Regions from separate parts of the Neptuniibacter halophilus genome, predicted to be linked through region 3. Evidence: predicted binding sites of a transcription regulator. Region 3 holds the regulator's gene; each other region holds the start of a gene.
The links. Region 3 encodes PhoB, which activates phosphate uptake and scavenging genes when phosphate is short. Its sites were predicted from a motif close to TGTCATANNNNTGTCANA; they were not measured.

Region 1: a site for PhoB is predicted at 4,069-4,086, ahead of QUD59_RS00815 (TIGR00153 family protein). Genes of this name have one in related genera too.
Region 2: a site for PhoB is predicted at 6,117-6,134, ahead of QUD59_RS04950 (sigma-54 dependent transcriptional regulator). Genes of this name have one in related genera too.

Annotation. Positions count from the first base shown of each region.
Region 1 covers NZ_AP027292.1:162,679-172,774, reverse strand. The annotation lists gene QUD59_RS00840 (adenylate/guanylate cyclase domain-containing protein) at 1-1,521, shown strand, start outside; gene QUD59_RS00835 (SH3 domain-containing protein) at 1,511-1,972, shown strand; gene QUD59_RS00830 (M48 family metalloprotease) at 1,962-2,825, shown strand; gene QUD59_RS00825 (GNAT family N-acetyltransferase) at 2,857-3,336, shown strand; gene QUD59_RS00820 (class I SAM-dependent methyltransferase) at 3,363-3,932, shown strand; gene QUD59_RS00815 (TIGR00153 family protein) at 4,171-4,854, shown strand; gene QUD59_RS00810 (inorganic phosphate transporter) at 4,873-6,138, shown strand; gene QUD59_RS00805 (aspartate kinase) at 6,311-7,744, shown strand; gene bluB (5,6-dimethylbenzimidazole synthase) at 7,825-8,514, shown strand; gene QUD59_RS00795 (hypothetical protein) at 8,632-9,771, shown strand; gene QUD59_RS00790 (peptidylprolyl isomerase) at 9,885-10,096, shown strand, end outside.
Region 2 covers NZ_AP027292.1:1,055,351-1,065,446, forward strand. The annotation lists gene acs (acetate--CoA ligase) at 5-1,954, opposite strand; gene QUD59_RS04940 (sigma-54-dependent transcriptional regulator) at 2,171-3,538, opposite strand; gene QUD59_RS04945 (sensor histidine kinase) at 3,551-4,642, opposite strand; gene QUD59_RS04950 (sigma-54 dependent transcriptional regulator) at 4,643-6,061, opposite strand; gene rfbF (glucose-1-phosphate cytidylyltransferase) at 6,312-7,082, shown strand; gene rfbG (CDP-glucose 4,6-dehydratase) at 7,079-8,137, shown strand; gene rfbH (lipopolysaccharide biosynthesis protein RfbH) at 8,138-9,472, shown strand; gene QUD59_RS04970 (radical SAM/SPASM domain-containing protein) at 9,549-10,096, shown strand, end outside.
Region 3 covers NZ_AP027292.1:1,632,726-1,642,821, reverse strand. The annotation lists gene QUD59_RS07645 (FMN-binding glutamate synthase family protein) at 1-81, shown strand, start outside; gene QUD59_RS07640 (PA3496 family putative envelope integrity protein) at 132-329, opposite strand; gene hexR (transcriptional regulator HexR) at 662-1,555, opposite strand; gene QUD59_RS07630 (TRAP transporter substrate-binding protein) at 1,695-2,780, shown strand; gene QUD59_RS07625 (YjaG family protein) at 2,883-3,482, shown strand; gene QUD59_RS07620 (hypothetical protein) at 3,482-3,742, shown strand; gene QUD59_RS07615 (hypothetical protein) at 3,752-4,183, shown strand; gene QUD59_RS07610 (NADP-dependent oxidoreductase) at 4,229-5,170, opposite strand; gene QUD59_RS07605 (hypothetical protein) at 5,371-5,595, shown strand; gene cysZ (sulfate transporter CysZ) at 5,607-6,386, shown strand; gene phoR (phosphate regulon sensor histidine kinase PhoR) at 6,387-7,739, opposite strand; gene phoB (phosphate regulon transcriptional regulator PhoB) at 7,764-8,459, opposite strand; gene ubiA (4-hydroxybenzoate octaprenyltransferase) at 8,585-9,481, opposite strand; gene QUD59_RS07580 (chorismate--pyruvate lyase family protein) at 9,509-10,045, opposite strand.

The sequences.
Region 1 (10,096 bases), 1.5 Mb from region 3:
AACCCGGAAAGCGACCTCTATCTGAATGAGGTGATGGCGGCCTCGGCGAATGTCTATTTGCCTTTTCTGCACCTGAAGACCGATTCCGATCTTCTTTTCCCGCAACTGGATCAATACCCTCCCCAGGTGCCGAGCTATCAACTGGAAGCTGAGCAGCCGGCCCCTCATGTCAGTCTGGTATTACCTAAAGCGATTGAACCGGCGTCCTGGAAACTGGGCAGTATCAATTTTCAATCCGATAAGGATGGCATTGGCCGCCGTTATGAATCGATCCATCGTTTTTCCGGCTGGGGCGTGGCGACCATGCCTGCGGTGCTCGCACAGGATCTGGCCGGGGTAGAGCCGACCGCACAGGAGTACTGGCTGGACTGGCGGGGAAACAGCGTGCAACCCTATCCTCGTCATGGCTACTATCAGGTGTACAGCGCACTGAGTCAGGGCGAGGTTTTTCACAGCAAAAACTACTTTCGCGACAAAATTGTGATTATCGGCTCAACGGCGGCCGGCCTGCATGACATTAAGGTGACGCCGATCAGCACCACTTATCCCGGGGTGTTTATCCTTGCCACCGCGATCGATAATTTTACGCAACAGAGTTTTCTAACCCCTCTTTCTCGCGGGGTCACCCTGGCAATCTATCTGGGAGTCTTTTTACTACTCTGTCTGATTATGCTGATGCTGCCACGTATCAGCAGGGTGCTGCCGGCTCTGCTGCTGGTTTATGCCTCGATGTTTCTTCTCAGCCATCAGTTACTGATGCAGATGGCCCTGTTGTTGCCTGTTCTCAGTTGGTTGTCGCTTTTCAGCCTGATGCTGATCTGTTTCTACGTATACCGCTACCTGCAACAGCAACGGGAGATCCGTAAAACAGTGGATATCTTTGGTCGGTTTCTGGACCCGAAGGTGGTCAAACTGCTGCTGGAACAGGGGCTGACGGAGCGGGCCCTGAAAGGGCGAAGCACCCGGGTGACTATTCTGTTTACTGATATTCGTGAGTTCACTCATCTCTCGGAATACCGTTCTGCTGTTGAGATTGTGGAGCTGCTTAATCACTATTTTTCCCGTCAGGTTGAAGTGATTTTCAAACATTCTGGCACGCTGGATAAGTTTATTGGCGATGCGATTATGGCGTTTTGGGGGGAGCCGGTACCGCAGCCGAATCAGGAGATCGCAGCGGTTGAAGCAGCGCTGGATATGGTTGAGCAGATGATGCAGTTCCGTCGGGAGTTCGGCTTATTTGATTTTGATATCGGCATAGGTATCCATACCGGTGAAGTGGTGGTCGGTGCAATTGGTACCCAGAGTCGTTATGACTATACGGCCATTGGCGATGCAGTGAACCTGGCCAGCCGGATCGAGGGGCTGACCAAAGAGGCTGACCGGCGTGTATTGGTTTCTGAGGAGACCCGCCTTGCCTGCGGTGACGCTTTTGACTTTGAACTTATCGGTGACTATAAGGTTAAAGGCCGGGAAGAGTTAGTCACGGTGTATCAACCGAGGAGGTTGAGTGATGAAAGTTAAAATCGGGATAATAGGGTTGGCACTCCTGTTATCCTCCTGGGCAAGTGCCGAACAGAACGCATTGACGGTGCGCGCTGTCCCCCTTCTTGAAACGCCCGCCCTGACCGCCAAATCCATTCTTCTGTTACCCAAAAATACCCAAGTCCTGATCCTGCAACGAGAGGGTGGCTGGTATCTGGTTGAGGTCAAAGGGCAGACCGGCTGGATTAAGATGCTCAGTGTCCGCTATGACCGGGTACAGACATCGCCACATTTGGCGGGCGAAAAAGACTACCGCAGTGAAACCACCACAACTACAGGCGTCAGAGGCCTCAACGAAGATGCGGCATCCGGTGCCGGGCAGGGTGTTGAGCTGCAGAGGATCGATCAGTATCAGGTGAGCCAGCAACAGGCGCAGGGATTCGCCCGGCAGGCGGGACTGAAGTCCCGGGAGGTGGGCTATGTTGAGTAAATACAAACAGGCCGGATTCTCCCTGCTGCTCAGTGCGGTGCTGATCAGCAGTGGCTGTCAGGTCAATAACATTAATCTGACCCCCTTGATGGATGCCGGTAAAAAGTCCTCTGATCTGTTTGAGAAATCGCTGGATGAGGAGGTGAGTCTGGGGCAGGAGGTCAGTGGTGTCCTTTTGCGGGATCAGAATCTTTACAACGTTGCTGAGGTTCAGCGCTATGTCAGTTCCGTCGGCCTGTGGCTGGCACTGCACAGTGAGAGAACAGAAGTGCCGTGGAAGTTTGCGGTGATCCGGGATGACAGTTTCAATGCCTACGCGACCCCCGGAGGGTACATCTACATTACCAGTGGCACGCTGGAGCAACTCGACAGCGAAGCGGAACTGGCAGGGGTTTTAGCCCATGAGATCGCCCATGTGGTAGAGAAACATCACCTGCAGGCAATTCAGAAAGAGGCCCGGGTAGGCATTGCGGCGGATCTGGCAAAATTCCTCCGCGACAGTCAGCGCGATACCAAACAGCATAATGAGATGTTTGCCGGTATGAGCCCGGAAGCAAAATTGCTGCAGTCGGTTCAGGATATTTACAGTGATGGTCTGGCCCGTGAAGACGAGCTGGCGGCGGATCGTCTCGGGATGCTGATCGCAGCACGGGCCGGTTATGACCCGATGGCCTATATCACCGTGTTGCAGAAGATCGACTCGCGCAGTCAGGACAGTTACTTCTGGGAGCGCTTTAATAAACGCCACCCTTCGGCGACCGATCGGCTGGAAGCACTGGAAGCGATCGCCGCAGCTCTGTCCCCGCTGCGCGGTAAAGTGCTTAATCAGCGCTATGCCGACATGATAAAGTAGCCGCTTTAATCACCGCGATTGAGTGCCTGTTGTGCAAGAGACCGATTCTGTTGAAGTGATGTCCGCAGAGGATATACCCCGGGTGCTGGAACACTGGTGTCAGTTAAACCGGGAGTTGCCGGCGCATCACTTCCAGCCGTTCGGAACGCCGCTTGAAGAGGGGCAGCGCGAACGCCTGCAGCACACACTGCAACAGTGTGCGGCACGGGATGATGCTGTCATTCTGCTGGCCAGTGCGGGCGGGAAACTGGGTTCCATTGCAGTCATACTGAATCAACACACCGGTTTCAGCAAACCGCACAGCGGTGTGATCTTTAATCTCTGGATAGAACCTGAGTACCGTCGCCGGGGGCTGGGCAGTGAGTTGGTTGCCGCTGCCAGCGACTGGCTGCGCGCGCAGGGGGCAACCTCCGCGCAGGTTGGCTGGCATCCGGATAACCGGGCGGCGGACCTGTTCTGGAAGCAGCTCGGTTTTCGTAACTACGAAGTGATTGCCGCCAAACCTCTCTGATATCAATAACCTGAGCACAGGAATCTATGTCTAAAGCAGAACAGAAGTGGGATCAGCGTTATCTTGAAAAAGGCGATCAACTGCCTCAGGTACCGGAATCGTTGATGGAGCACTATACCGATCTGAAGCCGGGGCGGGTGCTGGATCTGGCAGCAGGCGATGGCGCCGTCAGTCTGTTTCTGGCGGATAAAGGGTTCCGCCTTGCGGCTGTCGATATCTCTTCGGTAGGGCTGCAGCGACTGGCATCCCATCTCGGGGCCCGCGGCTACCATGCCGAGTTGTTTCAGCAGGATCTTGAATCGGTGGATTGCTCATTAGAGGAGCTGGGTCTGTTCGATTCGATTGTTATCCTGCGTTACAAGCCGGCAGACCGCCTCTGGCCCCAACTGATCAAAGCACTGCGCCCCGGTGGCCGCTTGTTGATTACCACCTTTAATCTGGCGCACCATCGGCGAACGGGCTTTTCAAAACGATTCTGTCTGCAGCCGAACGAACTGCTGGCGCGTTTTACCGGGCTGCGATTATGTTGCCTTGAGAGCGATACCCATCAGTCGGGTATGGATCTCTATCTGTTTGAGAAAAGAGATGAATCCTGAACCGCTGTGTTTAAAATATTTCGAACATCAATGTATATACAAAGTTATACATCTGATTTACAAGGGATATTTGTGGTACAGCAGAAAAATAGATCGAACTCAATATTTCATTTTTTTTACCGAAAAATGACGAATTTGTAACAAAACTGTAATTACTTGGCTTAATAATTCCGTCATAATTCGCCCGCCTGAACAGCAGCGTTGTTCAAAAATCATCCTAAATTTTAAGGTGTGTTAAATGGTGTCCACCAACAACCCGTTTTTGCAGATGTTTGCACGTTCTCCGTTCAAACCCATGCAGGAACACATCGCTAAAGCGCAGGAATGTGCTGTTGAGCTGATCCCGTTTATGGAAGCGGTTATTGCCAATGACTGGAACGAAGCTTCCAGCGTACAGGCAAGAATCGCTGTTCTGGAGGGTGAAGCGGATGCAATGAAGAAAGATATCCGCCAGAGCCTGCCAAAAAGTATTTTTCTGCCGGTACCGCGTACCGATCTGCTCGAAGTTGTACGGATGCAGGATAAGATCGCTAACCGTGCCAAAGATATCGCAGGTCTGATGCTGGGACGTCAGATGCAGATTCCTGAGTCGATTCAGTCGGATATGCAGGATTTTGTGCGTATGGCCCTGAATACATCAGAACAGGCGCTGACAGCATTGCAGGAACTGGACGAACTGGTTAACAGTGGCTTCGGTGGCCACGAAACGGATGTCATTGAAAAGATGCTGGTTCGCCTCGACGAACTGGAGCATCGCACCGATGAACATGAGCGTGCTATCCGCGCGAAACTGTTCGCTATTGAGAAGGAACTCCCACCGGTGGACGTGATGTTCCTCTATCAGGTGATCAGGCTGATCGGCGACCTGGCTGATCGTTCTCAACAGGTTGGTAGCCGACTTCAGCTACTGGTAGCCCGCTAAATGTTTCGGTAAACGCTCATGGAAATTATTGCTCAGTACGGCGATATCATCGTCATCCTCGCATGTGTTTTTGGTTTCTTTATGGCCTGGGGTGTGGGGGCTAACGATGTCGCCAACGCGATGGGAACCTCAGTAGGTTCTAAAGCATTAACCCTGAAGCAGGCGATCATGATCGCCATCATCTTTGAATTCCTCGGTGCCTATCTGGCCGGTGGTGCAGTAACCTCCACCATCCGTAAAGGCATTATTGACCCGGGTCTGTTAAGTGGAACACCTGAATTACTGGTGTTCGGCATGATGGCCTCTCTGCTGGCAGCCGGTATCTGGTTGCTGGTGGCGACTCACTTTGGCTGGCCGGTTTCCACTACCCACTCCATTGTGGGCGCGATCGTTGGTTTTGCTGCTGTGGGCATCTCGATGGATGCAGTTAACTGGGGCAAAGTCAGTAAGATTGTTGCAAGCTGGGTGGTTTCACCCGTGACCGCCGGTATTATCGCTTTCTTCCTGTTCCGCAGTGTACAGAAGCTGGTACTGGATACTGACAAGCCTTTCGAAAACGCCAAGCGCTACATTCCGGGTTATATCTTCCTGGTGGGCTTTATCGTAGCGATGGTGACGTTTACCAAAGGCTTGAAGCATGTTGGTCTGCACCTGAGCTGGGGTGAAAGTGCGCTGGCATCGGTCGCTATCGGTGTTGTGATCATGGCAATCGGTGTGCAGATGCTGAAGAAGATCAGCCCGGATGTTGATGCGGATCGCGAACACCACTTCACCAGCGTTGAAAAATTGTTCGGTATCCTGATGATGTTTACCGCCTGTGCCATGGCCTTTGCTCACGGTTCTAACGATGTGGCGAATGCGGTGGGGCCGCTGGCGGCGATTGTCGGTGTGGTCAGTGCAGGTGGTGAAGTGGCGCAGAAATCTGCCATGCCGGCCTGGATCCTGCTGCTGGGTGGTGGCGGTATCGTTGCCGGTCTGGTGATGTACGGTCACAAAGTGATTGCAACGGTGGGTACCAATATCACTGAGCTGACTCCGAGCCGTGGTTTTGCTGCGACTCTGGCGGCTGCCGCGACAGTGGTGGTGGCTTCAGGTACGGGTCTGCCGATCTCTACCACGCACACCCTGGTGGGTGCGGTACTGGGTGTTGGTATTGCCCGGGGTATGGCGGCACTGAACCTGCGTATTGTCGGTACGATCTTCGTATCCTGGGTGGTAACGCTGCCTGCAGGTGCCGGTCTGGCAATCATCTTCTTCTTTATGTTTAAAGGTATGTTCAGCTAAAACGGCTGAGCTTTACCCGAAAAAGCCCTGCAATGTTGCCATTGCGGGGCTTTTTTTATCTCTAAAACTAATTAATGTGGTCACAATTTCATCATATTAGGGTAAAATTTCCGCCCCAATTTTTCTGTCAGGGTCGGGGCTCTGGCAACGATTAAGTTAATCCGGAAAGAAGATGCATACAGTTGAGAAGATCGGCGGCACTTCCATGAGTCGCTTTGAGGAATTGATGGACACCATTCTGGTGGGTAAGCGCACCACACCTGAAGAACTGTATAACCGAATTTTTGTGGTATCTGCCTACGGCGGTATTACCAACTATCTTCTGGAGCACAAGAAAACCGGTGAGCCGGGTGTTTATGCCCGTTTTGCCAACGCCGAAAGCGAAGAAGCCTGGGTTGAAGAGCTGAACAAGGTTCAGGCGCGGATGGAAGAGATCAACGCTGAACTGTTCCCGGATGCTGAGTTTGAACGCAATGCCGCCGACAGTTTCGTGATTGAACGTCTGAACGATGTCCGTGACTGCATGAAGAGTCTGCACCACCTCTGCACCTATGGTCACTTCCAGTTGGAAGAGCACCTGATGAAGGTGCGTGAAATGCTCGCCTCTATCGGTGAAGCGCACAGTGCATACAACTCTGTACTGGCGCTGCGTAAAGCCGGAATCAACGCCCGTTTCGTGGATCTGACCGGCTGGCATATGGATCAGCCGCTGCCGTTTGAAGAGATGGTTCAACTGCAGTTTGAAGGCGTTGAGATCGACAAAGAGATGGTGATCGCGACCGGTTACACGCACTGCGCCGAAGGCCTGATGAAAACGTTTGACCGGGGTTACAGTGAGATGACCTTCAGCATGATTGCCACCGTAACCGGCGCTGCTGAAGCGATTATCCACAAAGAGTACCACCTGAGCTCGGCGGATCCGATGCTGGTTGGCCCGGAAAATGTGGTGACCATCGGTGCGACCAACTACGATGTGGCGGATCAGCTATCTAATCTGGGGATGGAAGCGATCCACCCTAAGGCAGCTAAAGGTCTGCGTCGTAACGGTGTGAAACTGCGGGTTAAAAACGCGTTTGAGCCAGAACATGAAGGAACCACCATCAGTCAGGATTACCACAGCGATACGCCACGGGTAGAGATCGTTGCCGGGCGTAAGGATGTGTTTGGCATTGAGATCTTCGATCAGGAGATGCTGGGCGATGCGGAGTACGATATCGAGATCTCCAAGCTGCTGGCCAAACTGAAACTCTACGTGGTGAATAAAGACGCTGATGCTAACAGTATCACCTACTACGTGGGTGGTTCCCGTAAGATGGTGAACCGCGCTGCACGGCTGATGGAAGATATGTACCCGGAAGGTCAGATTCAGTTGCATAATCTGGCGATTGTTTCTGCCATCGGCTCGCATATGAAAGTGAAGGGCATTCTGGCCCGTACCGTCAGTGCGCTGGCTGAGGCCGGTATCAATGTGATGGCGCTGCACCAGTCAATCCGTCAGGTGGAGATGCAGTGTGTGGTCTCAGAAGATGATTACGAAAAAGCGATTATCGCGCTGCACGCCGCCCTGATTGAAAAAGCGGGGCAGGATATCGGCACCGCCGCCTGATGTGCAGACCCTGAGCCCGCCCAGTGCGGGCTTTTTATTATCGAGTTTGTATCGACTGAACAAAGGGGCTTTAGCCATACATGAGCGCTGACAACCAAAACCGTACTCAGTCCGATATTGATGAGCTGACCCGGCAGCACTTTTATCAGGTTCTCTACGGGCGTCGTGATGTACGCAGTCAGTTTCTGTCGAAGCCTGTCGGGGACGAGGTGCTGACGAATATTCTGCATGCCGCGCACCACGCACCGTCGGTAGGGCTTTCCCAGCCCTGGAACTTTATCCTGATTCGGGATCAGGAGAAGCGTAAGCAGATACATGCGGCCTTTGAGCAGGCCAATCGTGAGGCGGCTGAGATGTTCAGTGGTGCACGCCGTGAGCAGTATCAGGGGCTTAAGCTTCAGGGGATTCTCGATGCGCCGCTGAATATCTGCATTACCTGCGACCGTAAACGGGGTGGTCCGGTTATTCTGGGGAAAACCCATCAGCCGGAAATGGATCTGTACAGTACCGTCTGCGCCGTACAGAACCTGTGGCTGGCAGCCCGGGCAGAAAATGTCGGGGTTGGCTGGGTCTCGATCATCGACCGGGATACGCTGGCACAACGGCTGGAATTGCCAGAGGGTGTCGTGCCGGTAGCCTACCTGTGTGTTGGCTATGTTTCTGAATTTCTGGAAAAACCTGAGCTGGAACTGGCCAACTGGGAGAAGCGCAAGCAACTGGAACAGATGGTATTCAGTGAAAAATGGGGGCAACCAGCACAGTCTGACTGAAACTGAGGATTGCTCATACTGAGCCTTTGTGGTGAAAAAATAACCTATAGTGCATGTATCCCTGTTTAAACATTGTCTGTTTAAACCGCACTCAGGTAGACCGCAGGGAGGTTCGATATGCGTTTCGTCCTCAGTATTACTGCCGTTTTATCTCTGCTTGCTTTCTACCCGCCGGTCATACAGGCACTGGAAGTCAGCGATACAAGCGATCAGTATGCCGACACTTTACACCAGCTCACTGTCCGGTTAGCACCCGACCTTAAGCAGCTTCCGGCTCTGCAACAGCAGCGTCTGGCTGATGTGAAAATCCGCCTTGCAGATCATCCGCGCGGGTTGCCCATGGCATTGGCACTGCCGGGTGATGCGCCGCAAATTCTGATCAGTGAACAATTCCTTGATGGCCTGTCGCACTATATTGAAGTCTACCTGCTGGCTCGTGAGCGTCAGCAGCCGCAGTGGATAGAGCAGTATTTCAGTCAGTATTTCTGGAACCGTCACCCGGACTCCGCAGCGGCACCGGTTAAATCACCCTGGCAGCTATTTGCCGTTGGGCAGGAAGAGCAGGCGCAGCTTTTAGCGGAAAAGCAGCGTTTGTTTCTCAGTGTATTGCAGGATGTACTGCTGCATGAGATGGGGCATCACGCCATGGATGCGTTCTATCATTTCCGGGCCAGCAGTATTGTCCGGGAAGAGGGGGAGCGTAAAGCGGATGAGTGGGCGGAGCATTTCCGCGCCCACTATCTTGATGGCGAAAACCCCTTGGGCCGGATGCTGGTCATTGCTTTTATCTTCGAACAGGACCGCTGGGCTATGCTCTCGGGGGATGGTTACTATCCGCGATTGCTGGCTGCGGTGATACAGCATATGCCGGATCACTGCGCTGAACTGAGCCGCGCTGAGCAGATCCGGCTCTGTAGCCGTTTGCGCAACGATATTGATGATTATATGAGTAACCAGATCGAAACCGCTTATCTGGAGCGGATCGAGGCGGGTGAGCCATTCGCCGGGTTTCCGATGGGGCAGATCCAACTGGCCAAAAGCAATTTTGTCGATGCCTGTCACTATTTTAATGAAAGCCTGATCTATGGGCAGGTTGCGCGAGCCGCCAGTTATGTGGGCTGGTGCTATCAGAAAGGTTATCTGGAGCCGTCACCGCCGGATGCGCAGGTACTGGCACTGATCCATTCCCGCAATGGCAGTGGTTATGGTTTCAGCGATAAGCGGCAACAGGGGTTATACCTGCTGAGTCAGAATTAAACGCTGGTTCAGGCAACTAAGCTGAACAGGTTTGGGCTGTCAGCCATTTTCACCTACAATGTACCACCGGCCCGCATCAGGGCCGTTCATCTATCTGAACCGGAGTAAAAAATATGGCACGTGCAACCGCTCGACACATCCTGGTAGACACCGAAGCTCAGTGTGAACAACTGAAGACAGATATTGCTGCTGGTCTTGATTTTGCTGAAGCCGCACGTCAGCACTCCAACTGCCCGTCCGGTGCGCAGGGCGGTGATCTGGGTTCATTTGGTCGTGGTCAGATGGTACCTGAGTTTGATCAGGCAGTATTTACCGGTGAAGTAGG
Region 2 (10,096 bases), 580 kb from region 3:
CTGGTTAGCTGCGGTTCATACGGTTTTCGATCAGATCATCCACAACGGTTGGATCTGCCAGAGTAGAAGTATCACCCAGAGAACCGAAATCGTCCTCGGCAATCTTACGCAGGATACGGCGCATGATCTTACCGGAACGGGTCTTAGGCATACCCGGTGCGAACTGAATCAAATCCGGAGATGCGATCGGGCCGATCTCGGAGCGAACCCAGGTACGCAGCTCTTTCAGCAGCTCATCAGACTGATCGAAGCCAGCCTGCAGAGTCACGTAAACGTAGATGCCCTGACCCTTAACTTCGTGCGGATAACCGACTACCGCAGCTTCAGCTACCGCCTCGTGAGCTACCAGCGCAGATTCGATCTCTGCTGTACCCATACGGTGACCGGATACGTTGATTACGTCATCAACACGACCGGTGATCCAGTAGTAATCATCTGCGTCACGACGAGCACCGTCACCGGTGGTGTAGTAACCCTTGTAAGTAGAGAAGTAAGTCTGAATAAAGCGCTCATGGTCACCCCAGATAGAGCGGCTCTGTCCAGGCCAGGAATCTTTGATAACCAGATTACCTTCGGTCGCACCTTCCAGCTCTTTACCATCGGCATCGAGCAGCGCAGGCTGAACACCGAAGAACGGACGAGAGGCCGCACCCGGTTTAGCCGCCGTCGCACCCGGCAGAGGCAGAATCATCATGCCGCCGGTTTCAGTCTGCCACCAGGTATCAACGATCGGGCAACGGCCCTGACCAATAATGCGGTGGTACCACTCCCATGCTTCAGGGTTAATCGGCTCACCAACAGAACCCAGAATACGCAGGGAAGACAGGTCAGAATCGCCGAGTACATCTTCACCCTGCTGCATCAGTGCACGGATGGCCGTTGGTGCAGTGTAGAACTGGTTAACTTTGTGTTTTTCGATAACACGGCCGAAACGGCTGTTATCCGGGTAGCTTGGCACACCTTCGAACATAACGGATGTAGCACCGTTAGCCAGCGGGCCGTATACGATGTAGCTGTGACCGGTTACCCAACCCACATCCGCAGTACACCAGTAGATGTCGCCATCTTTATAGTCAAATGCGTACTCGTGAGTCATGGCAGCGTAAACCATGTAACCACCGGTAGTGTGCTTCAGACCTTTCGGCGCACCCGTAGAACCGGAGGTGTAGAGAATGAACATCGGCGCTTCTGCTTCCATCTCTTCAGGCGCACAGTCCGCAGAGGCTTCAGCTACGATATCTTCGTACCATACGTCGACATCGCTGTTCCAGGCTACGTCGTCTTCAACACGCTTAACAACGATTACACTCTGAACACAGGCTTTCGCTGCGCCATGTTCCAGCGCCTTATCTACATTGGCTTTCAGCGGTACTGATTTACCTGCGCGCAGAGAGTAGTTAGAGGTTACAACAACCTTGGACTTAGCACCCTCGATACGTGCCGCCAGCGCTTCCGGAGAGAAGCCACCGAAAACGATCGAGTGAACCGCACCGATACGGGTACACGCCAGCATCGCTACAGCAGCTTCCGGAATCATCGGCATGTACAGGGTAACTACATCGCCCTTCTCAACGCCCTGGGCTTTCAGCGCGTTAGCAAATTTACATACGCGCTCATGCAGATCGCGGTAGGTGATGTTTTCAGATTCGCTCGGATCATCACCTTCCCAGATGATGGCAACCTGATCGCCACGGGTTTCCAGGTGGCGGTCCAGGCAGTTGTAAGACGCGTTCAGTGTGCCGTCTTCAAACCAGCGGATATCGACGTTGTGCGGATCAAAAGAGGTGTTTTTAACTTTGGTGTATGGCTTGAACCAATCCAGACGCTTTCCTGCTTCGCCCCAGAATGCATCCGGATCGTTGACGGATTGCTCATACATCGCCAGATATTTTTCGTTATCAATATGCGCGTTTGCCGCAATCTCCGGACTTACTGGATATACCTTTTCACTCATCGTGATGCCCTTAGCTTGGTTATATTATTCTTTACGCCTCTGGATCGCCTTTACTTTCTTGATTGTTATTTTTGAACGCGATCAGGCTTTTATATCAGGACTTAGATTTATACAGAAGGGGCGACACCAGCCTGAATTAGACATTGGTATATCCGGCGTAAGACCTTAGTCTCTAGAGGCCTTTATTACGCGGGAAAGCGGCCGAAAAGGCGGGGCTCATCGCCCCAGCTCTTTATCCAGATCGATCCCCAGTTCACGCATTTTTGCCAGTTTGTAGCGCAGGGTTCGCGGACTGATTCCGAGATTTTCTGCCGCCTCTTTACGGCTGCCGTGGGTGGCTTTCAGGGCATCGACGATCAACTGAAACTCATGCTGGCGCATCCCTTCTCCCAACTGCCCGGCCAGATCTTCATCGGAGATCTCCTCTGAATCCTGCAAGGTACTTTCTGCCAGATCATCGGGGTTCAGCATCAGATCAGCCACGCCGATCTCAACACCCTGCTGCAGAATCAGCGCGCGCTGCACCACGTTATCGAGCTCTCGCACATTACCCGGCCAACTGTAGGCCGCCAGTGCCTGCTTAACCTCATCCGCCAGAGACACCGGTGCCCGGTGCATCTTCTGACAATGCTTGCGAAACAACCGTTCAGCCAGAGGCACAATATCGGCCGGACGTTCACGCAACGGTTTCCACTGCAACGGAAACACATTCAACCGATAGTACAGGTCTTCGCGGAATTTACCTTCAGCCACGTAAGATTCCAGCTTACGGTTGGTGGTTGCCAGCACCCGTACATCCAGCGGAATAACCTTACGTCCGCCGATGCGTTCTACCTCCTGTTCCTGCAGCACACGCAGCAGTTTGGCCTGCAATCCCAGATCCATCTCTGAGATTTCATCCAGCAGCAGCGTGCCGCCATCAGCCTGTTCAAACTTGCCCGGCGAACTGCTGTAAGCCCCGGTAAACGCGCCTTTTTCATGACCAAACAGGGTGGCTTCCAGCATATTCTCTGGAATCGCCGCGCAGTTAATCGCAATAAACGGCTTACCTGCCCGGCCTGAATGACTGTGTATATACTGCGCCAGCACCTCTTTACCGGTACCTGACTCACCGGAGATCAGCACGGTGGAATCCGAGGTAGCCACCCGCCGCGCCAGTTGCAGCAACTGCTTGCTCGCCGCCTCTTCGGCGATTGGCTGCTCAACCTCTTCCGCCGTCGTTTCACCGACCGCGAAACGACGCACAGCAGAGATCAGCGCCGCCGAATCAAACGGTTTCATCAGGTAGTCCACCGCACCGGCTTTAATCGCCTCTACCGCCTTGCTGACCTGACCAAATGCGGTGATCAGCATCACCGGCAGCCCCGGATAATGAAGCCTGATCTGTTCCAGCAGCGCATGACCGTCCATGCCCGGCATGTTCACATCACTGACCACCATATCCACCTGATTGTCAGCCAGCATCTCCAGCGCCTGTTCGGCGTCTTCCGCCGCCAGAAAATCGAACCCGGCCAGCTCCAGCGTGTCACACAGCGCTTCACGCAACTCACTGTCATCTTCCACTATCAAAATACGGTTAGACATAAGATTTTCCGTTCAGTTAGTTTGCGGCGCAGTCGCTGGCAACAGAATACTGGCCACCGTACCTTGTCCCGGTGTTGAATGAAGTAAAAACTGACCATGATGCGCATGGGCAACCACCTGAGCCACCGCCAGCCCAAGCCCGGTACCGTGAGACTTGGTGGTATAGAACGGTTCCATCGCCCGCTTGACTGTCTCAGCGTCCATACCCGGGCCCTGATCGATGATATCGATCCGCAGGTTACCCTCATGAACCGACAACTGCAGAATCAGCTCACAGCCTTTTCCGGTTGCCTGCAGAGCATTCTCAATCAGGTTCATGCAGACGCCGAGCAATGCTTCACGGTTGCATTGAATCAGGTAATCCTGCGCCTGATTGATGCAATCACAATCGGCATCGTAATTCACCAGAGGCAGGTCCAGCATATCCTCCAGCTCAGCCAGAAAGCGCTGCGTGGTCATCTGGTCATCCAGACGCATCTCGCCGCGGGCAAAGATCAGCATATCCCGCACCTGCTGCTCCAGATTTGCCAGACGGGATTTGACCTTACGTGCAAATTTCTGCCGTTGCTCCTGCTGCAGATCAGGGCGCATTAAATGATCCACATACAGCAAGGCTGCAGACAGTGGCGTACGGATCTGATGCGCCAGCGAGGCCATCATACGCCCCATTTCAGAGAGGCGCTGATAGTGAGATAACCGCCCCTGCAACAGCCGGGTTTCGGTCTGGTCGGTCAACAGGACTAACTGCCCCGGCTCATGATCCATCGCCCGGGTCATTAAACTGACGCGCCGGCCATTTTTCAGGGAGACCTCATGACCATCATCACTGCGCGGCGCAAAGCTGCGCTCAATCACCTCGAACCAGCGCTCCCCCTGCAACGGTTCACCGAGAAATGCCACCGCCGCCGGATTGGCTTCGGCGACCACCCCGGAACCGTCGATCAGAACAACCCCGGCCGGCAACACGCCAAGCAGGTGCTGATAGCGATCACTTAAGGTATGCGCAACCGGTGAATGTTCACGGCTGGCCAACTCAGCTTTAAGCGCCTGCAGCTCAGACTCGAGCTCACGGATCCGCTGCTGATCACTGTTTTCTGTATTCATTTACTTACGTTGAATCCCGTACTTACGCATTTTTTCCACCAGAGTGGTTCGCCGGATCTGCAACAGCTCCGCTGCCCGGGCCACCACATTATTAGCGGCATTCAGGGCCTGATCGATCAGACTGCGTTCAATTGATTCAAGATGCGACTTCAAGTCTAGACCGCTCTTCGGCAGGTGATCCAGAAGCGGGGCCTCCGTCACCTGCGGCATCGTGGCAGATTCCATATCATCTGTCCGGTAACGCTCCGGATCAGGCTCTGCAACATGCCGGAATCGCTCCGGCAACTCGCTGACCCCCACCACCCCGTTCGGGTACAGAATAGCTAACCGTTCTATCAGATTGGCCAGCTCACGGACATTCCCCGGCCATGGATGTTGCGCCAGAGACTCAATCGCACTCGGCTGCAGTCTTACCGAATCAAAGCCCTGCTGCTTAACGCGTTCTATCAACTCCTGCAGCAAAACAGGCAGATCTTCCGTGCGCTCGCGCAGAGGCGGCATCTCGATAGGAAATACATTCAGGCGGTAGTAAAGATCTTCGCGGAACTCTCCCGCCTCGATCATCTGCTCCAGATCTTTATGCGTGGCGGCAATCACCCGGATATCCGCCTCCAGCGTTTTAGTCCCACCAATGCGCTCAAACTTCCGTTCCTGCAATACCCGCAGCAGCTTGACCTGCATCGGCAGCGGCATATCACCGATCTCATCCAGAAACAGAGTGCCCCCCTGGGCCAGCTCAAAGCGCCCCGGACGGCTGGAAACAGCACCGGTAAAGGCCCCTTTTTCATGGCCGAAGAGCTCGCTCTCTAAAAGATCCGCCGGAATCGCTCCACAGTTAATCGGAACAAACGGCCCGGCCTTACGCACCGAGTGGTCATGCAGGTTGCGTGCAACTACCTCTTTGCCGGTACCGGACTCACCGGTGATCATGACATTCACATCGCGTCCGGCCACCTGCGCCATCGCCTGACGAACCCTGAGCATTGGCTGACTGCAACCGACCAGACTGGAAAACAACTGATCCGCAGCATCCGGCGCGATACCGGCACTGATCTGCTGTTTCACTAACTGGGCCCGATGCAACATATCCTGCAACTGCTGGTAATTGAACGGAATGGGCAACTCACCGAGCAGCAGTGATTTAAGCTCTGCGGGCAACTCTTCCACTTCCGCCCACTCGCCCAGCGTCACCACCGCCGCAGCCGGCACCTTCTGCTGCAACTCACGGATCAGTTTTTCCAGCGAGATTGGCAACTGACTCTGCCCCAGCAGCACCAGATCAGCAGGTACAGGCTCGCTGGCAGATTGCAGCCAATCCACAAAACCAAAGAATTCGCAGGATTGATCGAGAAACGTCAGCGCGGACTGAATCAACTCCCGCCGACTTAAATCATCATCAATGACCAGAACAGAGGACATAAGCGTAAACCGGATATTTTCTATTGCCGGTAATAGTTACGTGCATCGACAGGAATGTCAATAAACCGTCATCAGATAAGACTCAACAATTTTGACGGCATTTTTTTGACTTGCAGGAATATATCTCTATTATGAGCTGACAACAGGAAAGGCTAAACCGATAAAGCAAATAAATACTTTAGAGCTAAGTACAGGCGCCGAAAAACTAACTATGGCGATTATTTTCTTTGCAGCCCAGGACGATAGATAAATGAAAGCAGTCATCCTCGCAGGCGGACTTGGCACCCGAATATCTGAAGAAACACATCTGAAGCCTAAACCGATGATTCAGATCGGCGGAAAGCCCATCCTGTGGCATATAATGAAGATCTACTCAGCTCACGGCATCAATGACTTCATCATCTGCTGCGGCTATAAGGGCTATATCATCAAAGAGTATTTTGCCAACTACTTCCTTCATATGTCCGATGTCACCTTTGATATGCGCTCTAATGAGATGGAAGTACATCATCGCTTTGCCGAACCCTGGAAAGTCACGCTTGTCGACACTGGCGCCAATACCATGACCGGCGGACGACTTAAACGGGTTTCAGAGTATCTGAAGGACGAAGAAGCCTTCTGCTTCACCTACGGTGATGGTGTCAGCGATGTAAATATCTCCGACCTGATCAAATTCCATAAACAGAAAGGTGTAAAAGCTACGCTGACAGCAGCTATTCCTCCAGGCCGTTTCGGCGCCCTGAATCTGCACGGAGACATGGTCAATCGTTTCCAGGAAAAGCCCAAAGGCGATGGTTCCATGATCAATGGAGGCTTCTTCGTGCTCTCTCCCGATGTTCTGGACTACATCGAAGGCGACCACACCACCTGGGAAGACGAACCTGTCGGTCGACTCGCAGAAGAGGGGCAACTGGCAGCATTCAAACACGATGGCTTCTGGCAACCGATGGATACGTTGCGTGATCACACCGTTCTGCAAAACCTCTGGGAGAAAGGAAACGCTCCGTGGAAGATCTGGTGATAGACCAAAACTTCTGGCACCAGCGCAAGGTATTCATAACCGGGCATACAGGCTTCAAAGGCGGCTGGCTGGGGCTATGGCTGAAAAAATTGGGGGCACAGGTAACAGGTTATGCACTTCAGCCTGATACCACACCGAACCTTTTCAGCCTGCTGGGCTGCCAGCAGGTGTGTGACCGGTCCATCATTGCTGACATTCGTGATCTGTCTGCTCTCAAACAAGCCCTCATCCAGTCTGAAGCCGAGATTGTCTTTCATCTGGCCGCGCAGCCCCTGGTCCGAAGAAGCTACGCCGACCCCATAGAAACGTTCTCGACTAATATAATAGGCACCGCCAATCTGCTAGAAGCAGTACGTCAGGCCCCCACGGTCCTATCGGTTATCAATGTTACCTCTGATAAATGCTATGAAAACCAAGGCTTCAGCCGAGGTTATATTGAAACCGATCCGATGGGGGGCCATGACCCTTACAGCGCCAGTAAAGGTTGCTCAGAACTGATTACCAGCGCCTATCAGCGCTCCTACCTGCAGGATCAAGGCATTTCGGTCGCCAGTGCCAGAGCCGGCAATGTAATGGGTGGTGGCGACTGGTCCGGTGACCGGCTTCTCCCGGATGCGATACGGGCTTTTTCAGAGGGGCACCCCTTACACCTTCGCGCGCCTGGCTCCATTCGCCCCTGGCAGCATGTGCTCGAGCCTCTCGCCGGCTATCTCCTTCTGGGACAGAAAATTGATGCGACCTCCACAGCGCAAACTGGCTGGAACTTCGGCCCGGATGAGTCCGGTGCCGCATCGGTAGAATCAGTGATTGAACTGGCAGCCGAGGCATGGGGAAACGGCGCCGCTTATACCGTTGCAGATCGGGCCCCTGATCTGCATGAAGCAGCCGTTCTGGTACTGGACAGCAGCGCAGCTAAACTACATCTCGGATGGCAACCGAAACTGACACTGCGTGAAAGCATCCGGTACACTATCGACTGGTATAAAGCTTTCTTTTCAGAAAAAGACCTGCTCCAACTCAGCCATCAACAGATAGATGAATATTCATCCCGATAAATGCATAAACTAGACGAAATACGAAATAACATTTCAGCGTTGGTAACTGAGTATGCCGAGCACGCGTTTGCTGACAAGGAATTTATCCCCGGCATTACTCCGATTCCCCCTTCAGGTAAACTACTGGGTGAAGCAGAGCTTCAGAACCTGGTGTCAGCATCACTCGATGGCTGGCTCACCACAGGTCGTTTCAATGAACAGTTTGAGACCCAGCTCGCCGACTACCTTCAGGTGAAACATGTCCTGACCACAAACTCGGGTTCATCAGCCAACCTGCTGGCCTTCTCAGCATTGACCTCACCACGACTGGGTGAAAGAGCACTGCAACCAGGGGATGAAGTCATCACCGTAGCTGCCGGATTTCCGACAACGGTAAATCCCATTCTGCAGTACGGCATGATCCCGGTATTCGTAGATATCGATATCCCTACCTACAACATCAATCCAGACCGGATTGAAGCAGCCATCAGCAACAAGACCCGGGCGATAGTTCTGGCACATACGCTGGGAAATACATTCAATATTGACCGTGTCAGGCAACTGGCAGATCGTTATAACCTCTGGCTGATAGAAGATAGCTGTGATGCGCTCGGCTCCGAGTACAACAGCTCAGATCCCGATCTTGGCCAACGCAAAGCCGGCACCTTCGGTGATATCGGTACTCTGAGTTTTTACCCTGCACACCATATCACAATGGGGGAAGGTGGGGCGGTATTCACCAATAACGGTAAGCTGAAGGCCATTATAGAGTCGTTTCGTGACTGGGGACGTGATTGCTTCTGCGCCCCGGGTCAGGATAACACCTGCGGCAAACGCTTTTGTCGCCAGCAAGGCAATCTTCCCCACGGTTATGACCACAAATATGTATACAGCCACCTGGGATACAATCTGAAAATTACCGATATGCAAGCCGCATGCGGATTGGCGCAACTAAACCGAATCGAAGAGTTCACTCGCCGCCGAAAAGAGAACTTTGCGTTTCTCCATGCCGCCCTGAAACCGAGTGAAACCAGCCTGATACTGCCGGAAGCGACCCCGGGAGCAACGCCATCATGGTTTGGCTTCCCGATCACGCTGAGGCAGAACGCTCCCATCAACCGGCTGGAGCTATTACAGACGCTGGATCAGAGAAACATCGGCACACGTTTACTGTTTGCAGGAAACCTGACCTGCCAGCCCTATATGCAGGGAAGATCATTTCGGGTTTCAGATTCACTGAAGAATACCGATATAGTAATGAAAGACACCTTCTGGATAGGCGTGCAGCCCGCCCTCAGCGAAGAGATGTTGAGTTACGTCGCAGCAACGATCAATGACCTGGTCAAACCCGACTGAATCATTGCCCGTTTATAAAATAACCTCCGGGATGCAGCCCCAGAATAACAAAACAGATAATTCAGGAGATGGTGTGATGTCTTCACTACCAGCTACTTCAGATCCTGCCCTGACCGCAGGAGAACAAGCCAAACGCAACGATCTCGCAGCACGTAAGCCCTACGTGGCAGAGAAACTGGCAAAAATCAGCGACATGGAAGCTCGCGGAGAGATCAGCCCGATCATCCGCCTTGAAAAAAGCTATCTCTGCAACTTCCGCTGTACGCACTGTTCCGCCGAATATTACATGGACCGGCATCTTAATAAGATTCATCATATCCAGGACGACCGTCGTAAGATCGACCTTGAGGCTGTGAGAAAACTTTCCGATGAAGCAGACCAACTGGGTCTGGCCCGCTTTGTAATCACAGGCGGCGAACCGCTGGTTATGAAAGATTTCGATGAAGTCGTTGCGGCAATCGATCCGGACAAGCACTACATCATTACTGATACCAACGGCTGGTTTCTGGATGATGAACGAGCCCGCCACCTGAAAGAGATTGGCGTGGAAAAAGTACAGCTCTCTCTGGATAGCATGATCGAGGAAGAGCACGACAACTTCCGCAACAAACCCGGCTCATATAA
Region 3 (10,096 bases):
CAGCTACGTCGCAAACACTGCGCAATCGTAGTGGAAGGCAGCCGTTCAATCCCCCTGAATATTCTTTATCCAGAGTACTAAACCCGAAAACAGTGCAAGCGCCGGAGGATTACCGGCGTTTGCCGGTGGGGTTAGTCGTCAAACCAGCATTCGTCTATATTGGCAGCCAGTTCTTTTTCTTCACGCCGTTGCTCAATGGCACGACGGGCTTTCAGTGCGCGGCGGGACGCCAGTTTTTTCTTTGAGAGCTGTTCTTCTTCGTCAAAACCTACCAGTAGGTCGAAAACTTCAATCTGCGTATCGTTGAGTTCGTGTGCTTTTCGCAACATAACAGACTCCTGATCTTCACTTAACGGTCAGAAGCTCATCGAGGGGTAGCAGCCATCGGCATCTCGATGAGAGGCTAATGGAAACCTGAAGGCCGGTTAAGGCTGTCAGGTCCAGATTCTTTACAGCCTGATTCCTGTTTTATAATAGCTATTCGCAAATTTCAAACAGTTTAAGCTGCTGCAGCGCCCGGCCGGAGCGGGATTTACTCTCCTTTTTCGGTTTAAAAGCGCCGCGCATACCTCTCTTTTCAAGAGGTTTGCGGCGCTTATCTTAGGCAGTGGCTGTTGCAGTCAGATGAATAAATGATGTCCGCTAAATGACAGCGGCCGGGTTACTCTTCGCCGGAATCAGAGGGTTTACGCAGGGGAGGTCGTTTGTCGTTCTGGCGCAGGGAGCGCAGGCTGCGTTTAATGGTTTTCAGATGATCGATCAGTCCCGGACCGAGCTTCATGGCCACACCGACCGCGAGAACATCGATCACTACCAGATGCAGCACCCTTGAAGACATCAGGGTGCTGAGGTCTTTATCTTCCTCCAGATCGATATGGATCGGGATGCTGGCCAGATCAGCCAGAGGGGTACCGCTCGGACAGAGTGCGATCACCGATGTACCGGTTTCTTTCACCAGCTTGACCGTGTGTAGCAGGTCTTTGGTGCGACCGGTCTGGGAGATCGCAACCACCACGTCCCGTTCGTCCAGAGAAACAGCCGAAATGGCCTGCATGTGGGGGTCAGAGTAAGAGGTGGTCGAGACCTTCAGACGGTGGAATTTATGCGCTGCATCGGTACAAACCGGCGCGGAGGCGCCAAAACCGTAGAATTCGACCCGGCGCGCCTTGGTCAGGCAGTCGATCGCTTTCTCAACGGTGTCTGTATCCAGTTGCTCTTTTATGTTCAGCAGATTGCCGATCATGGAATCAAAGATCTTCTCTTTGAATTCAGTGACCGTATCTTTGGAGTTGAGTGAGAACTGCTCAAAATTGGTATTGCTGGCCAGACCCTGAGCCAGGGTCAGCTTGAAATCCTGAAAGCCATCGTAATTCAGAGCCCGGCAAAAGCGCACTACCGTCGGTTCGCTGACGTTAGCCTCGGATGCCAGGTCGACAATACGCATATGAATCACGTCATTGGCATGCGCCAGAACATAATCCGCGACCTTCTGCTCGGACTTTCTTAAGTTTTCGCGTGCTTCCGCAATGGACTTAAGCAGGTTGAACGAATTCAACACCTCACCTCGTACTTATGCTGATTCTACAGCGTAAAGTATAACAACCTTCTGCTATCCAGATCATCTACTGTGCTTAATTGCGGTGCGAAAGTGGCCATGTTATTTTCGTTGAAAAATAATAACTAAGGTCAGATTCGTGAAGCGTCGTCAATTTGTCAAAGGTGCTGGCGGGCTGTCACTGGCAGCCGGCCTGAGTGGCATGCCTGCTACGGCGGCGGCACAGCGCCCTGAATTCCGCTGGAAGATGGTCACCACCTGGCCGAAAAATTCGCCGGGCTTTGGCGTGTCGGCTGACTTTCTGGCCCGCCTGATAGAAGAGATGAGTGGCGGCCGGATCCGTATCACGGTGTATGGTGCCCGCGAACTGGTCGCCCCACTTCAGGTGTTTGATACCGTTGCCGACGGTGATGCTGAGATGGGCCATGGCGCGGCTTTTTACTGGGCCAGTAAGGTGCGTGCCGCGCAGTTTTTTGCGGCGGTACCTTTCGGTTTGAATGCCCAGGAGATGAACGCCTGGCTGTATAAGGGGGAAGGGCTCGAGCTCTGGCAGGAACTTTACGCTGAGTATGGCCTGCTGCCCTGGGCCTGTGGCAATACGGGTGTTCAGATGGGTGGCTGGTTCAATCGTGAAATCAATCGGATTGAAGATCTTCAGGGTCTGAAAATGCGCATTCCGGGTCTGGGTGGCGAAGTATTGCGACGTCATGGCACCCAGCCGGTCCTGCTTCCCGGTGGGGAGATCTTTGCAGCGTTGCAGCGGGGCGATATCGATGCCGCGGAATGGGCGGCTCCCTATAATGACTACGCGATGGGCCTGTATAAAGTGGCCCGCTATTATTATTACCCCGGCTGGCATGAACCCGGTGCGACACTGGAATGCCTCATCAATAAACAGGCAATGGAGCGCCTGCCTCAGGATCTGCAGCATATTGTGAAAAATGCCATGCGGGTAGCGAATCAGGATCTGCTGGCGGAATTGACGGCAAAAAATCATCGCGCCTTACTGCAACTGGTTAAAGTTCATAAGGTCGAACTCCGGCGTTTCCCGGAGGAAGTCCTGCAACAGTTAAAACAAACCTCCGATGAGGTGGTGCAGCAGGAACTGACCCGCGATCCCCGGGCGGTGAAAATCTTTGAATCCTATGATCGGTTCCGCCAGCAGGTCCGTGCCTGGCACGATGTATCCGAACTGGCCTACCTGCAGGCACGGGATCTGAGCTGAAGATTTTCTCCTCTGCTGTGGCCTGTGAGGGGCTGAATATTTCACTGCAATTGCCGATAAAACCGGTACAATAGCGACTTTCTAACAGATCTGGTGATGACCATGTCCGATCAGCGCTTCGATAAAGAGTTTTATGACCTGAAAGACTGGCAACTGGCGGCCTTTTGCGCGGCGGTCTCTGAGCGGATGTTCCCCAATTTTGCGTTGTTTGCCCGGCTGATGGAGTTTGGCGATGCGGCGAAGATGCGGCAGATTCTGGATGCGGTCTGGGATCACCTGAACAACACCGGTGCCAAGATGAACTTTGAGGTTCAGCTTGATAAGGTGGAAGCGAATATGCCGGATCTGGATGAGTTCGATCTTTACGGAGCGTCTCCGGCGCTGGATGCCATCGTTGCGCTGTATTCCACCCTCAACACTCTGATCGCAGCAGATGCCGGCGAAGTCATGAATGTCGCCAATGTCTCCCGGGAGTGCGTGGCGGGCTTTATTGAGCTGAACGCGGATGATCAGATCTCCGATGAAGAGCTGGTACGCTTTATCAACACGCACGAACTGATGCAGCAGGAAGACGATTTCCAGGCCGATATTCTGGAGATTATTCAGGATCAGATCCCACGTGGTGAAGCTTTGGCTGAGTTGCGTGAACTGGCGCACAACGACGGTTACAGCAACCTCGGCATTACCGACAGCGAGTCCTGATGCTCAGATTTGGACTGATTCTGCTGATCCTGCCGGCGCTGACCCTGATGGGGGTTTTCTTTGTCGAGCAGTCCGCTGTGGATGCCTGTCTGCAACAAGGCGGCTCGTTCGATTACAGCAACGATCAATGTGATATGCAGCAGAAACACCCGTTTCAGCCGCTGATGGCGCGCCACCCGCTTCTGGTGAATGGCAGTATGCTGCTTTCCGCGCTGGGCTTACTGTTCTGTATGAAGGGACTGCTCTGGCGGCCACGTTAAGGATAATCCATGGTTAAGAAAATCATCTTCGGCCTGTTACTGCTGCTGGCAGCGGGTATTTTTGTCGCCTGGTTGACTCAGGATCACTGGCTGCCGGGTTGGAATCAGGAGCTGGCTGAGCAGTCAGCAGAATACCGGGAGCGAGGTCTGGCGCTGGGTGCGCGCTCCGATCAGAGTGGCTGCTTCGAGGCGGTTCTGGAAAGCTTTGATCAGTGCTCCGGTTTTGCCTGTACCATCAATCATGGCAAGTACCTCAAGGCTTGTTGGGAAAAAGCAGAACCGACTGAGCATTTCTGTGATGAGGTGCCTGAATTTAAAGAGAAGCCCAGTGATGACGATAAAAGCTGGGCACGGCATGCCTGCTGGAGTCGCGATATACGGGGTGAGGGTTGCCGTTTGCTGATGCGTCAGCAACAGCAGCTCTGCTCCTCTCAACCCTAAAAAAAACGGGCCTGAAAAAGGCCCGTTTTTTGTTCCTGCGCTGGCTTAGCTGATCGTCAGAATCAGTTTGCCACGGGTACGACCGGTTTTGCTGGCTGCAAAGGCTTCGGCGGTTTTCTCCAGAGGGTAGGTCGCTGCGATCTGCAGTTGCAGTTTACGGTCAGCGTACAGGCCCGCGAGACGATCAAGCTGCTCGATATTATTCTCAACCCGGATCGGTTCCACTTTGACTTTCATTGCGCGGCCCGCTTCGATTACCTGATCTTTGGTAACGCTTGGCAGGGTCACCAGTGTGCCGCCCGGTTTCACACAACGCAGCGCGTCGACACCCACGTCACCGCCGATGCCATCAATCACCAGATCCACATTGTTGACGTGGTCGAGAATATTTTCGATGTGGTAATCGATCACCAGATCGGCGCCCAACTGCTTAAGGAACTCATGGTTCTCGGCTGATGCGGTGGTGATAACCCGCGCGCCCATCCACTTGGCCAACTGCACGGCGAGATGGCCTACGCCACCGGCACCGCCGAGAATCACCACCTGCTGCGAAGCGTGCAGGTGGCCTTTATCAAACAGTGCCTGCCATGCGGTGAGACCGGCCAGACTCAGGCCCGCTGCCGCTTCTGCCGGCAATCCCTGAGGCCGCAGGCTGATCTGGTCAGCCGGTGCGGTCAGATACTCAGCAAAGCATCCGGCGCGTTCCGGAAAGCGGATACAGCCAAAGACTTCATCGCCCGGGGTGAATTCACTGACGTCGGCCGCTACCGCTTCAATTGTGCCGGCAAACTCCCAGCCGGGTACAAAGGGCAGCTCGCCTATAAACGGAGCGGCACCACCACCGGCGCAGGTTTTCCAGTCAATGGGGTTAACCCCGGCAGCACGGTTCCGTACCAGCACTTCGCCGGGGTTAAGCTCAGGTTTAGCCAGTTCGGTATAATTTAGCGCGTCTTCGGCACCAAACTGACTGATCTGTATTGCTTTCATGGAGTACTCCAACAGCTATATTCAGGTTCAGCCGTGGGCGGGGCCATGGTTCTGATATCGTGTCTGATAAACCATGGCAGGGCAGCCGATTACAATGTTTTTTGGTAGGCTAGCTTCTTGTTTGCCCGCCGGGCTAAACATAGGGACCGGTAAGATTAAAACGGGTTCCCCGCTACTGGCAATAAGTAAAGGCGAATGTGATGTATCTGGCAATATTAGAACAGTTTTTATTTTGGGGTGGTCTGCTGGTGTTTCTGGTCTCTCTGGCGATGTACGCCGGACGAACCCGGGATTACCGCTCGCTGGTGGAATTCTGGAAGCCGACCATGGAGATGACGGTGCGTGAGTTCAGGGTTAACCGTGCGGGCCTGAGTATGATGGTCGCGGCGGTGGTGATCCGTCTGGTACTGTTTTTTATCTATTAATGTAGGTGGTTATGAAAGGAAATCCTGTACGTGGTGCGGGCTATCTTCTGCGTGGATTGCAGATGCTGCCCGATGCGCAAATCCGGCCCTTCGTGCTGGTGCCGCTGCTGACCAATATTCTGCTGTTTGTGGCGGCGATCTGGCTGCTGTTCAGTAACTTCACCGGTTGGGTCGATGCTCTGATCAGCCGTTTCCTGCCGGACTGGGAGTGGCTGCAGTTTCTGCATTACCTCCTCTGGCCGGTGCTGGCGCTGGTGGTGATTATCTTTGTGTACTACGGCTTCTCCGTGGTGGCGAATATCATTGCGGCACCGTTTAACGGTTTTCTGGCTGAGAAAGTTGAGAAGCGTCTGCGCGGTGATGTGATTACCGACGAGGGCTGGCAGGCTGTGCTGGCTTTGATTCCACGGGCAATCGGCCGGGAACTGGCGAAGCTGGGCTATTACCTGCCTCGCTTCCTGTTCTTGCTGGTGTTGTCGTTTATTCCGGTGATCAACCTGATCGCCCCGTTTCTCTGGCTGCTGTTCGGTGCCTGGATGATGGCGATTCAGTATTGCGACTACCCGATGGATAACAACAAAGTCAGCTTCAAAAATATGCGTGGCATGCTGAAGGCGGACCGGCTGACCTCAATCGGTTTTGGTGGTCTGGTGCAGGTGGGGATGATGGTGCCGCTGCTGAATCTGATCATCATGCCGGCGGCGGTGGTGGGTGCAACCATCTACTGGGTGGAAGCTTACGCTTCGCCGGAGAAAGTGCTTGATCAGGAACGCCTGGAACAGGGTTCCTGATCAGGATGCTACAGGAGGGTGGCCGGATTCTGACAGGTCATCCTCTGACTCATCCATATCAACGGCTTTAATCACCATCTCTTTCGGGAAATGACAGCTAAAGGTACTGCCTTTCCCGACCTTACTTTTGATCGTCAGTTGGCCGCCATGGCGAGCCAGTACATGCTTCACGATGGCCAGTCCTAACCCGGTACCGCCACTGGCGGAGGAGCGACTCTCATCGACCCGGTAGAAACGTTCTGTCAGGCGGGGCAGGTGGATTGATTCAATCCCGGGCCCATTATCCTTAACGGAGAAGTGACCGCCCTGATCATCTACCCACCAGGAAACTTTGATCTCTCCCTCAGCGGGTGTGTAACGGACTGCGTTGTAGACCAGATTGGAGAACGCGCTGTGCAGCTCGATCTCCTGACCGGTGAGGTCATAGTGGGTGTCCATGTCCAGCAGGAGTTTATGCTGTTTCTCCTGACCGAGCTGTTCAGCACCTTCAATAATATGCTGCAGGATACTATGGATCTGAATAGGTTGCTCATCGGAGATCTGATGGCTGGCTTCGAGCCTAGACAGCAGCAACAGATCTGAAACCAGATTTTCCATCCTTCTTGCCTGTTGTTGCATAGAGCCGAGGCCTCGCAGTAACGGCCGGGGCAGTTCCTGATCGAGGAAGGTCTCGAGATAACCGCGAATCACGGTCAGTGGTGTGCGCAGTTCGTGAGAGGCGTTGGCAACAAAGTCCTGACGGGTCTGCTCGAGACGGATCAGGCGGGAGACATCCCGTGCCACCAGCAACCGGTCGCCATCACCAAATCGTGTAATCTGGTACTGAATCTGAATATCGCTGTGTGCCGGTGAGGGCAGGGTGATCGGGTCATTATACTGGTCACGCTTAAAGTAGCGGATAAAGCGCGGATCACGTAGCAGGTTCATCACCGGTTTAGCCCGGTCGGTGCGGCTGTCGAGGCCTAACAGACGGTTCGCGGATTGGTTCCACCACTCCAGATTATTATTGCGGTCAATAATGACGACCGCATCCTGCAGGGCTGAGGAGGAATCCTGAAAACGGGTAATGACATTGCGCAGCGCCTGCTCCCGGGCAGCCTGACTGCGTTGTAACCGGGAAAGTTCGTCGAACAGTTCACCCCAGTGACCGGGTGCCTCCGGGGGTTCTTCGTTGCTGCTGTCGGCCTGAAACCAGCCCATCAGCCGATTGAACTGACGAATCTGATAAATAGCCCAGCCGAACAGGGCGATGGCGAGGATCCATCCCGGATAGCCAGCGATCAGCCCTATTGCGATAGCAACCCCACTCACCAGCAGCAGGCTGGTCAGCATTGAGTGGCGACTTTTGGTCATTGACGATCCTTGGTCTTAAAAACATCAAGCTACGTTGGAAGAGAAGCGGTATCCTGTTCCGCGAACTGTTTGTACCAGATAATCGTGACGCTCGCCAAGTGCTTTACGCAGGCGACGGATATGAACATCCACGGTACGCTCTTCAACATAGACATTTCCCCCCCAGACCATATCCAGCAACTGACTGCGGGAGTAGGCCCGATCCTGGTGGGTCATAAAAAACTGTAGCAGGCGAAACTCAGTGGGTCCCAGTTCAATGGGCGTGGCGTCTGAGGTGACCCGGTGTGAGATCGGATCTAGCGTCAGGCCGTCGACGCTGACCGGTTCCTCAATCCCTTTCGGCGTGGTACGACGCAGCACGGCTTTCAGGCGTGCGACCAGCTCGCGGGGGGAGAATGGCTTGGTAATGTAGTCATCAACACCCGCTTCCAGCCCTTTGATCTTGTTATCTTCATCGCCTTTGGCGGTGAGCATGATGATCGGGATATCCGCGGTGGTTTCGTCTTTACGCAGACGACGGGCAAATTCAATACCGCTGGCGCCGGGCATCATCCAGTCCAGCAGAACCATATCTGGCTTGTCATCCACGATCAGACCGTGCGCGGTGTTGGTGTTTTCGGCTTCCAGGCATTCATAACCGGCCATCTCAAGTGCAACGGCGATCATTTCGCGAATCGGCGCCTCGTCATCAACGATCAGTACGCGTTTGGATACAGACATGGTTTGATTGTCCTTGTTACTCTGTTTTTAAATGACGCGAATATTAGAAGACAATACTGTTACACAAATATGACAGATCGTAAGTATAGGCAATTTACTGCTCAAACAATAAGCAGTGGCGGGTTTCAGATCGCAGCCCGTAACCCATAATCTGCGGCCAGACCGATAAAAATCAGCAGGCCCGCGTAGTGATTGTTGAGGAACGCCCGGAAGCAGGGCTGACGCTCACGCTCGCGGATCAGCCATTGCTGATAGACAAACAGCCCTGATGCCGCTGCCAGTCCGAGATAGTAAGCCAGCCCCAGACCGACCTGAATGCCCACCAGAATCAGGGCCAGCAGGGTGGTGATCTGAAGCAGACCGATGATGACCTTATCGGCATCACCAAACAGAACGGCGGTGGATTTAACCCCGATTCTCAGGTCATCATCCCGGTCGACCATCGCATACATGGTGTCATAGGCAATGGTCCAGAGCAGCTTGGCGCAGTAGATCAGCCAGGCGATCGCAGGGACATCCCCTCCCACCGCAGAAAATGCCATCGGGATCGCCCAGCCAAATGCGGCCCCGAGCACTAACTGCGGCAGGTGAGTGTAGCGTTTCATAAACGGATAACAGGCTGCCAGCAGCAGCGCAGCAAAGGAGAGCAGCACGGTGTTCAGGTTGGTAAACAACACCAGAATAAACGCCAGCAACATCAGCCCGCTGAACAGCACAAGTGCCTCCCGTGCTGTGACTTCTCCAGAGGGGAGCGGTCGTCCCGCCGTCCGCTTAACATGACCATCGATTTTGCGGTCGGCAAAATCATTGATCACACAGCCGGCAGAGCGGGTAAGAAAGACCCCGAGGGTAAAAATGATCAGCAGGTCGAGCGGCGGCACGCCTTCGGCTGCGATCCACAGCGCCCAATAGGTTGGCCATAGCAAAAGATAGGTCCCGATCGGCTTTTCAACCCGCATCAGACGGCCGTAGGCCTTGAGTTTTTCCATGGGCGACAGGGATTGTGGCAGCGGTGCAGACATAATCAGGCTCAGCTTTATCGGTTGCGGCTATTTTACCTGCAGGAGTTCCGGCAGGAAAACCTCGGATACCAGAAGCGGTTGCCCCGCCAGATAGAACACAGAACGTCGTGCCCAGACCTGACGCCGGTCAGCTAACTGCAAACGGCTGATCTGCAGGGGGCCGCGACGCATTCCCGGAGTACTGAACAGCAAACTGCCCAGCGAGCGGTTACCCAGCAGCCGCAAGCGTCTTTGGGTGCCTCGCAGAGAGCTGAACGGGACCACGGTGCGGGCAAACACCCAGATCTGGTCACAACCGATCAGATGGACTTCACGCACCAGTGCTTTTCGTCGCGGCTTCAAGCCCAGCAGGCGGGCTTCGGAGCGGGTCGGCAGGGCGCTGCCCTGACTGACGACTTCAACGCGAAACTCACCGTTACTGAGGTTGACCAGACGCTGCGTCAGAGAGCCACTGTCAGTCAGCCAGGTGCGCAGATTGCGCGGGGCTACCTGAGCGTAGGGACGGCGGAAAGCGGTCCAGCGGGTGTCGAAGTTCTGACGAGTCAGGGCGGCTTTAACGGGCACGGTGCACAGTCCAGAAAAATGAAGCGGCTATGTTAGCAGAAACCGCATAGG